3 regions of the Rhodoferax sp. RT5P35 genome follow, and region 3 is predicted to be linked to each of the others. Evidence: predicted binding sites of a transcription regulator. Region 3 holds the regulator's gene; each other region holds the start of a gene.
The links. Region 3 encodes FliA, which starts transcription of late flagellar genes. Its sites were predicted from a motif close to CTAAAGTTTNNNNNNNNNNNGCCGNTA; they were not measured.
Positions count from the first base shown of each region.

Region 1: the regulator FliA is predicted to act here: its motif matches at 1,773-1,799, upstream of fliS (flagellar export chaperone FliS).
Region 2: the regulator FliA is predicted to act here: its motif matches at 1,994-2,020, upstream of AC097L_RS04205 (flagellin N-terminal helical domain-containing protein).

Region 1 is NZ_JBWMAX010000002.1:428,638-431,895, forward strand. Features, by position in the region: gene AC097L_RS04210 (flagellin) at 1-49, shown strand, start outside; gene fliD (flagellar filament capping protein FliD) at 250-1,725, shown strand; gene fliS (flagellar export chaperone FliS) at 1,834-2,244, shown strand; gene AC097L_RS04225 (flagellar protein FliT) at 2,284-2,583, shown strand; gene fliE (flagellar hook-basal body complex protein FliE) at 2,884-3,150, opposite strand.
Region 2 is NZ_JBWMAX010000002.1:424,906-428,163, reverse strand. Features, by position in the region: gene AC097L_RS04210 (flagellin) at 1-695, opposite strand, end outside; gene AC097L_RS04205 (flagellin N-terminal helical domain-containing protein) at 717-1,934, opposite strand; gene AC097L_RS04200 (flagellin N-terminal helical domain-containing protein) at 2,175-3,258, shown strand, end outside.
Region 3 is NZ_JBWMAX010000004.1:66,869-70,126, forward strand. Features, by position in the region: gene flhF (flagellar biosynthesis protein FlhF) at 1-45, shown strand, start outside; gene AC097L_RS06935 (hypothetical protein) at 38-811, shown strand; gene AC097L_RS06940 (RNA polymerase sigma factor FliA) at 811-1,527, shown strand; gene AC097L_RS06945 (hypothetical protein) at 1,741-2,133, opposite strand; gene flgM (flagellar biosynthesis anti-sigma factor FlgM) at 2,180-2,506, opposite strand; gene flgA (flagellar basal body P-ring formation chaperone FlgA) at 2,613-3,258, opposite strand, start outside.

The DNA.
Region 1 (3,258 bases), on a different contig from region 3:
GGCGCAGGCTAACAAGCTGCCTCAAAGCGTCTTGTCTCTGCTGCAATAGGCTGCAAAGGCGTGTTTGCATACAAGTCAAGCGTGCTGTGTGCCGCTTGTAGACAAGTAAAGAGGGTGCTAAAACTGAAAGGCGAATAAAGGAACCCCCTTTATCCGCCGTTTTGCTTTTGGGAATACGGATACAAATACGCCTATTCGCATTCTTAGCAAGTGCAGCAGGCGCGGCAATTTATCGATCTGGAGGTCACCATGGGTATTACATCAACCGGCATCGGCAGTGGTTTAGATGTCGAAGGCATCATTACCAAGCTGGTCGCGCTGGAAAAGCAGCCTTTGACATCTCTCCAGCTCAAAGCGACCATCATCCAGACCAAGATTTCCGACTACTCGCAGGTCAAGTCGCTGGTGTCCACCCTGACGGACAACGCGGCCAAGCTTTCGCTGGACAGTGGCTGGAATACAGTGGCGGTGTCCTCTTCTAATAGTACGGCGGTGACGGCCACTGTCAGCGGCATTGCCAGTGCTACTAGTTTCAGTGTGGGTGTGTCGCAATTGGCCAAGGCCCAGTCCAGCGTGTCGGATGCCGTCACGGCCAGCACGGCGGTGGGCTCGGCGGGCACATTGACCCTGCAGCTCGGCACCTGGGGCCTGGCCCGGGCCAATGCCACTGGCAGCCTGTTCACCCCGGGCAGCGCCGCCAGCGTGAACGTCACCGTGGTGGCCACCGATACCATGGCGCAGATTGCCGCCAAGATCAACGATGCGGGTTCTGGTGTGGTGGCAACCGTGCTGACCGATGCCTCTGGCGATCGTCTTATGCTGCGCTCTGCGAGCACGGGCGAGGCGCAGGGCTTCCGGGTGCAGGCCACCGACACCGGGGACGGTAATAACACCAATGACAGCGGCCTGTCAGCCTTGGCCTTCGACCTGAACTTAGACCCCGGTAACACTTCCGCCCCCACCGTTGCCGCCTACGGCATGGGCGCAAATACCTACCAGACCGGGCAAAACGCCAAGGCCACTATCAATGGCATCGCCGTCACCTCGGCCACCAACAGTTTCAAGGACGTAGTGGCAGGCCTGACCATCACCGCAAGCACGGTGACCACTAGCGACGTGGAGCTCACCACCACCAATGACAAAGCCGCGCTGACCAAAAACATCCAGGCTTTTGTCGATGCCTACAACGCGGTCAACAAGTATTTGGCCGATGCGACCGCCTACGACGACACCACCAAGAAATCAGGCGACTTGCAAGGTGACTCCACCGCGATTGGCTTGCGTAACTCCCTGCGCTCTCTGTTGGGTACCGGCGTGGTAGGCGGAAGTTACACGCGCTTATCGGACATTGGTATGAGCATTGCCCGCGACGGCAGCATGACCGTGGATGCCACCAAACTGGGCGCAGCCCTGGACAACCCCGCCAGCGTCAAGACATTGTTCGCCCAGAAGAACACCGATGCGTCGACCAACGGCATTGCCCGCAAGGTCAAGACCTTTGCCGACGGTTTGCTGGCTTTCAGCGGTGGCTTGAACAATAAGGCCGATGCCCTTACTGCAGAGACCAAGCGCAACAGTGCCGACCAGGACAAGGTCACCGCACGGGCTGCAGCGGTGGAAAAACGCCTGCGCACCACCTACACCGCGCTGGACACCAAGATGGCCGGTCTGACGGCTCTCAGTACCTACATCACACAGCAGGTGGCGGCATGGAGCAGCAAGTAGCCGATGGTATTGGCTACAAAACTTTGCGGTATTTCAACCAAACGGGACTTGAGTTTTTGACCGTACTGCCGATAACTAATACATCAAGTTTAAATGGATGCTTCCACCATGTTTACACCCGTAAGTGCCCGCGCAGCCTCCGCTTACAAACGTGTGGGCGCCCAAACCAGCATCGAAGGCGCAAGCCCCCACCAGGTGATTTGCCTGCTGTTTGAAGCTCTGTTGCAATCCCTGCATTCCGCCCGTGGCTCCCTGGCCCGTGGTGACATCGATGGCAAGGGCCAGTCGATTGGCAAGGCGGTGCGTATTTTGGAAGAAGGCCTGAAGGCCGCACTGGACGTGGAGTCTGGCGGTGATTTGGCCGTGAACTTGCGCGGTGTGTACAACTACAGCATTCTGCGGTTGACCACAGCGAATTTGAAGAACGACATTACTTTGATTGAAGAGGTGACGCAGTTGATCGTGCCCGTATTCGATGCCTGGAAAAGCATCCCTGTGCCCCCCGTCGGCAATGCCTAAGCCACCTCATTCACACGTACACCTTGCCGGACCCAGACCATGTCGCAAATTTTGATTGACTACTACAAAGCCATCGAGGACAGCAGCCACAAAATGTTGAAGGCTGCCCAGATGGAAGACTGGGACGAAGTCGTACGCTTTGAGGGTGCCTGCGCCGTGCTGATCGAGCAACTGCGCCACCAGTCCATGGCCGACCAACTGACTCCCGAGAACAAGACCGAGAAAGCCCGCATCATGCAACGCATCCTGCGCAACGATGCCCAGATCCGCTGCCTGACCGAGCCTTGGATCCATCAGTTTGAGCAAATTTTAGAGCGCAAGCCCCAGTTGCTACATTGATATCAAATTGATAGCTTCTAGCGTATGTAGCATATGCGCTAGAGGCCAATTTGATACATAAAAAGCCCCGCTAGGGGCTTTTTTGCATTGGGATGCCATCGCCCACGGCACCCAAAAATTTGCTATGTATTAAATAGCGGCTTGCGTAGGTTATACATGCGCGAACGACCTAAAAGCCATATCACTAGTCAACTAGACAAGCCTTCGTGAACAGTGCGGATCTGGCTCCGCCAGTCCGCTGCTGTTGCCCCCTGTAAGGGGGTTGGCGAAAAGCGCTTGCGCTGTAGCCTGGGGGTGTACCTACACTTGCATATTCATGATGTCGCTATACGCCTGCACCATGCGGTTGCGCACATGCAGCGTGGCCTGAAAGCCGATCTGGGCTTTCTGGATGGCCACCATGGTTTCTTCCAGACTCACGTTCGGGTTCTCCATCTGCACTTCATTTTGCAGCTGGGTGGCGTTGTTTTGTGCCGCACTCACCTCGGCCAGAGCGCCTTTGAGTGCGCTGGAGAAACCGGCGCTTTTTGCCTCCGAAGTGGGGGCGGTAGGCGTGCGCTGCACCATGCCCGTGCGGGTGGGCACGCTGGTCGATACGGGGGCTAAGCGGAGATCCATGACAGTTCCCTCCAGGGGATGGATACGAATGCGCCAATCGTAGTGGGGTGCAGTCGG
Region 2 (3,258 bases), on a different contig from region 3:
ATGGCCTCAACTATCTGCCCCATACGCTCTTCGCCTGAGCTGGCCGCCTTGATAGCGCCCAAGTCGACATTCGAGCCACCCGTAATCGAAATACTAAATATGCCCGATGCGAAGCTCATCAAGCTCGTCACACTTGATGCGACCACAGCAGAGGCGGAGTTATCGTACGAATAAGCCACCCTGGACAAACCTGCAGCGGTCGAATTGGTCAGCGCACCCACGGTAATGTTGTCACCCGCATTGGCACCTACTTGGAACGCAGCGCCGGCAAATGATCCGTCCAACACTTTTTTGCCATTGAACGAAGTTTGTTTGGCAATACGGTCGACTTCATCGGTGAGCTGGCTCACTTCCGACTGCAGTGCGTCACGGTCAGCCTTGCTGTTAGTGGCGTTACTGGACTGCACGGCCAACTCACGCATACGCTGCAGCATGTCGCCGACCTTGCCCAACGCGCCTTCAGCCGTTTGCGCCAACGAAATACCGTCGTTGGCGTTACGCGAGCCGACCGTCAAACCCTTGATCTGGCTCTGAAAGCGCTCAGAAATAGCCAAGCCTGCTGCATCGTCCTTTGCGCTGTTGACGCGCAAACCCGAAGACAGGCGCTGCATAGAAGTTGCTAACGAACCACCAGATGCCATCAAATTGCGCTGGGCATTGAGCGAGTTGACGTTGGTATTGATGGTCGTAGTCATTTCATAGCGCCCGATTTCGGCTTATTGCAGCAGTGACAAGACGCTTTGTGGCAGCTTGTTAGCCTGCGCCACCATGGCGGTACCGGCCTGCTGCAGGATCTGATTACGTGTCAAGTTGGCGGTTTCTTGGGCAAAGTCGGCATCCACAATCCGGCCACGGGACGCAGACAGATTTTCTACGCTGATGGCAATATTGGCGGTAGCACCTTCAAAACGGCTTTGCAAAGCGCCCAATTGCGCACGGGCCGAGTTGACCTGGTTGATGGCGGCATCCAGCTTCTTGATGGCAACCCAAGAATTGCGCTGCGTGTCAATGGTCAGGGTGTCGATACCCAGTGCATCGGTCGTGGTGTTGGTAGAGTTGATTGTGGAGGCAATGGCACCCGCAGTAAGGCCGGTGGTGGCGGTCGTGAAGCCGACCGTTGTCACCACAGTGGCGTCGCCAGCCGAATCCAGCTTTGAAGACATCAAATCGATACGGTAAGTACCGGTGTCATTCACCGACAAGAAGGCGGTGACACCCGTGTCGGACGATTTACGGTTGATGGCTTCCACCACCTGGCCCATACGCTCTGCACCTGAGCTTGCTGCGGCAAGGGCCCCCAGAGAAATGCTCGTACCCCCGGTCACCGAAATACTCAACACGCCTGTGGCAATAGTAGACAGGGTAGATACAGAGCTGGCATCCACTGCGCTGGCGGTCTGGTCAAACGAATACGCAACACTGGCCAAACCCTTGGCACTTGAGTTGGTCAGCGCGCCGACGGTGATGTTGTCACCGGCATTGGCCCCCACCTGGAATGCAGCACCGGCAAACGAACCGTCCAGAACTTTGCGTCCGTTGAACGAGGTTTGTTTGGCAATACGGTCTACTTCGTCAGTGAGTTGGCTCACTTCCGACTGCAGCGCAGCGCGGTCGGCCTTGCTGTTGGTGGCATTGCTGGACTGCACAGCCAGCTCACGCATACGTTGCAGCATGTCGCCGACCTTGCCCAACGCGCCTTCAGCCGTTTGCGCCAGCGAAATACCGTCGTTGGCGTTACGCGAGCCGACGGTCAAGCCCTTGATCTGGCTCTGAAAGCGCTCAGAAATTGCCAAGCCTGCTGCATCGTCTTTGGCGCTGTTGACGCGCAAGCCAGAGGACAGGCGCTGCATGGAAGTTGCCAACGAACCGCTCGACGCCATCAAATTGCGTTGGGCGTTAAGCGAGTTGACATTGGTATTGATGGTGGTGGTCATTTCAAAGCTCCTAAGGTTGGGTCCAATGACGAACCAATGAAAAGGCCCGTTGAGTAGGTTTTCGGGTGTCCGCGCGAAAACTTTAGGACTAGCGCGCAAATAACCGGGGTTTTCTTGCCGCTTATCCCGGCTACAGCGTGGGCCCGAATGACCACAATTTAGTTACCGCTCATGGTCGTTGGCCAGCTGAGCTGACCTCAACCGGCTTTGGCCAACATTTATCCTTAAAGGAGCTTCGCAATGGCTGCCACGATCAATACAAATATCAATTCGCTTAATGCCCAGCGAAATCTGGCTACCAACGCGATGGGGCTGGCCACTTCCATGCAACGTCTGTCCTCCGGATTGCGGGTGAACAGCGCCAAGGACGATGCCGCCGGCCTGGCCATTTCAGAGCGTATGTCCACCCAGATCCGCGGATTGACGGTGGGCGCACGCAACGCCAACGACGGTATTTCACTGTCGCAAACGGCTGAAGGCGCGTTGGGCAAGGTCGGCGACATGCTGCAGCGTATGCGTGAGCTGGCTGTACAGGCAGGCAACGCCACCAACAGCAAGGCCGACCGAGCCGCACTACAGGCCGAAGTAGGCCAGTTAACGGATGAGATCGACCGAGTTGCAAAACAAACCTCGTTCAACGGCAAAAAAATACTGGATGGGTCGTTTGCCGGGGCAGTGTTCCAGGTAGGAGCCAACTCGGGCGATGTCGCATCATTGGGCGCTTTGACCAACTCTACGGCCAAAGGCTTGTCTCACGTGGCGTATGCCTATGACCAGTCCGCCAGCTCCGTGGCGGCCAGCTCGGTCAGTACGTTGACATCCATCACCTCCAATGTTTTGACTATTTCGGTCGCGGGTTCTGGCACAGTAGTAGACCTGGGCTCCATCAAAGCCGCCAGTTCTGGCGCAGAACGCATGGGCCAAGTGGTGGAAGCCATCAACCGTAAATCGACCGACACCGGCATTACCGCCTACCTGTCGCAAAACGACGACCAGACCTACCGTATCGATTTAATGTCGCAAAAGCTGGATGCGAATGGCGACCCGGCGGCGGTGACCATGGCCGGATTCTCGCTGGCGACCACCGGCGAGGCCACAACCAGCATGCAGTCCGGCATCAGCGCCACCAACACAACGACCGATGCGCTGGGTATCGACACCTTGAGCATTGACACCCAGCGCAACGCCTGGGTCGCACTGAAGAAGATTGATGCCGCCATTGACCAGGTGAACTCGGCCCGTGCCAATCTGGGCGCACTGCAAAGCCGGTTTGAGAGTGCCGTGAGCAACATCAGCATCCAGGTCGAAAACCTCGCCGCCGCCA
Region 3 (3,258 bases):
CCGGCACCCATGGATGCCAGCCGCCAGGAACGGGCGCATGCTTGACACCAGTGCCGACCAGGGAGCCAGCCTGCGCCGCATCGCGCCGCAAGCCGCCTGGAGCGTGATTGCCATGGTGACCAGGGGCGACACCGCCACCGAGTTGCCGCTACTCTGGCAAATCTGCGCGGCCCTGCAAAGTTTTAGCCTGCGCATCACCGTACTGGACGCAACCTCGGCAGAAACGGAAGACAATCCAGGTTTACAGAATCTGTTGGACCACGCACACTGGTCAGAAGATGCCGCCGATGATGCAAGCCATGAAGCGCCCCCTTGGCACACCGTGCCCGCCCGTTTGGGGCTAAGCCGCCTGGCGATGCTGACCCGCCAAGACTCCCCCATGTCCACTCCACCCCTCCAAGCCCTCAGCCACCTGTTCCGCAGCTGCGATCTGGTCGTGGTGTATGCCGATGCCCAGCTGCTGGCCACTTTGCTGCCGGGCACACAGGTGCGCCCCTTGCTGGCAGTCACGCCGCGCCGCGCCTCCATCCTCGGTGCTTACCAAAATTTTAAAAAATTGCTGCTGCAGGCCCGGCTGGTACCGCTGATTGCCTCGGTGGTCACCGCGCCCTTCAAAAATGCCGAGCTGCTGGCCAAATCCACTGGGCGGGCACTGCAAAACTGCGCCCACCTGCACCTGGACTGCCAGACCGACTTCATGACCGTGCGCTCATTCCCGCAAAAAACTGCGCGTTGGGACGATGCGCACCCAATCGCCCTGCGCCTGATGGCCAGCGCCATTCCCATGGTCCATGGGGTCGGGAGCCACTGATGTACACCGCCAAAGGCCACCTGGACCGTGAGCACATGCTGCGCCAGTATGTGCCGCTGGTGCGTCGGCTGGCGCACCACATGATCGCCAAGCTGCCGCCCAACATTGAGCTGGACGACCTGATCCAGGTGGGAATGATTGGCCTGTCGGAGGCCCTGACCCGCTACGAAGTAGCCCAGGGCGTGCAGTTTGAGACCTTTGCCACCCAACGCATCCGCGGGGCCATGATCGACGAGCTGCGCGAGGGCGACTGGATGTCGCGCGGCTCGCGCAAGAGCCAGAAAGAGATCGAGCGCGCCGTGCAGCGGCTGGAGCAAAAGCTGGGCCGCAGCCCGCTGGAGTCCGAAATCGCCATCGAGCTGGAAATGACCCTGCACGACTACCAGGAGCTCTTGGGCAAGGTCCGTGGTACGCAGCTGGTCTACCTGGAAGACATGAACGGCGGTGCCGACGATGGTGCGGGCTTTTTAGACCGGCATGTGGCCGACGAAGCCGCCGACCCGGTCAACCTGCTGCGCGACCACCGCCTGCGGGCGTCACTGGTGGATGCCATCAAGACCCTGCCTGACCGGGAGCAGTACATCATGAGCATGTACTACGAAAACGACATGAATCTGAAAGAGATTGCGGCGGTGCTGGAGATTACCGAGTCCCGCGTCTGCCAGTTGCACAGCCAGTCCATCGCCCGGCTGCGGGCCAAGATGAGAAGCCACTGAACACCCCCAGGCTTGCCCACTGCCCCGGAATCGGCTTGCAAAGCCGAGAACTCAGGTGGCAGCGCCAACTCCCTTGCAGGGGGCAACACCAGCAACCTGGCAAAGCCAGTTCTGCGGCGTTTCTGAAAGGGGTGCCTCAATCTTGAATTTGAGCCTTTTAGGCCGCTAGCGCATATTTTACCTACGCTAGTAGCTATAGATTAGATAGCAAATCTAATTTGCGGCTGCAGCGTAGATGCGGGCTGCACCGCCGCGGTAGGTGCCGGTTTTGCCGCCGGAATAGGTGGCGGAGGGTTGGGCTTGGGGAAGCACGGTGGCCAATGCCCGGTCTACCACCACGGCGCGGCGGGCCAGGTTGGACCGTTGCTGGGACAGGGTAAGAGAGACTTTTTCGAGCCGGCTGCGCATGTCAGCATTCAGCGGCTGCATGCCAGCAGGGGTGCGGCCCCATACCGCCATGTCGGCCATGGCTTGGCGCAGCGCGGTGCTGGCGGCCTCCAAAACAAGGGGTTCGCCCGCGATCAGGGCGGCAGACACTTCTTTGAGCAATTGCTCTACGCGCAGCAGACTGGCCTCCATGCCATGGGGTGTTGGTCGGGCCGTCATGGTCGGTAGTCCTACGCTGGAACGAGCGGGAAGGGCGAGGAAACGTTTATTTGCGTGTGACGCTGAGCATCTCTTGCGCGTTGTCGAGCATTTTGTCGGCAATCGCTTCGGGGTTGATCTTGAACGTGCCGTTCTTGATAGCCTCCTTGATGTCGGCCACTTTCTTGCTGTCGAAGTCGGTGCCCACAGCCCGGTCGTTCTGCTCCAACGTGCGGGCCAGAGTGGATACAGACACCTGTGCACCGGCCGCGGGAATGGCGCGCGCACCCTTCTGCGCCATGCTTGCGGGCGCAGCTTCCTTGTCCTGATCGGCTTTCTTGAGTACGGCGGCATTCACTGCGGCCGTTACATCTATCCCTTGTCCAATTTTCATCACGCTCTCCAACAGCCTTGACGTTAAGGCATCGTAGCAATGGTTTCGGCCGATTCTTCATTTTCTTAAATCTAATTAGGCTAGATGGTGTGAGAAAAACCAGTTGTTACATCTCGACCACAATGGTGCGGGCATCCTGCACCACTCCGGACATCACCCGGCCACTATCCAGCCGCACCTTGGCGGGCTGGCCCACCACCCCGGAGGTGATGGCCTGCCCGTCAGACAGCACCTGGAAACCCACGCCCTGGGCCAGCACCCGGATCTGGGTACCGGCCTGGAACACCTGGGCTGGCTTGACCATCGCCTGGCGCACGGTTTGCCCGGCCACCCAGGAGCGGGCCGCCACCTGGCCGATCCACTGCTCGGCGTTGGCCACCACGGGCGACGCGTCTTCGGCCCAATCGACTTCGGCCTCCATCGCGTCGTCCGCCGTCAGCACGGCACCGGTCATCACATTGGTTTTGGCCACCCAGGCCCGGCCCATCGCCTTGACGGTCACCGGCATAAACACATTCCATCGGGTAGTACCCGCCAAACAGCGCAGGCCCAACCGGCTTTTGCCCCACAAACGGGTGCCCGCTGGCATGTACGGCTCCACCTTGCTACAGGCAGCCAGTTGCAAGCGCGGGTCCAGCGCGCCCACCGACACCTCCATGCGCAGCGCCTGGCCCTGCACAGACGGAGCCTGCACCACGGCAGACTCCAGCCAGCGCTGGCTATTAGCCACCATATTGGCCTGCATGTCGGCC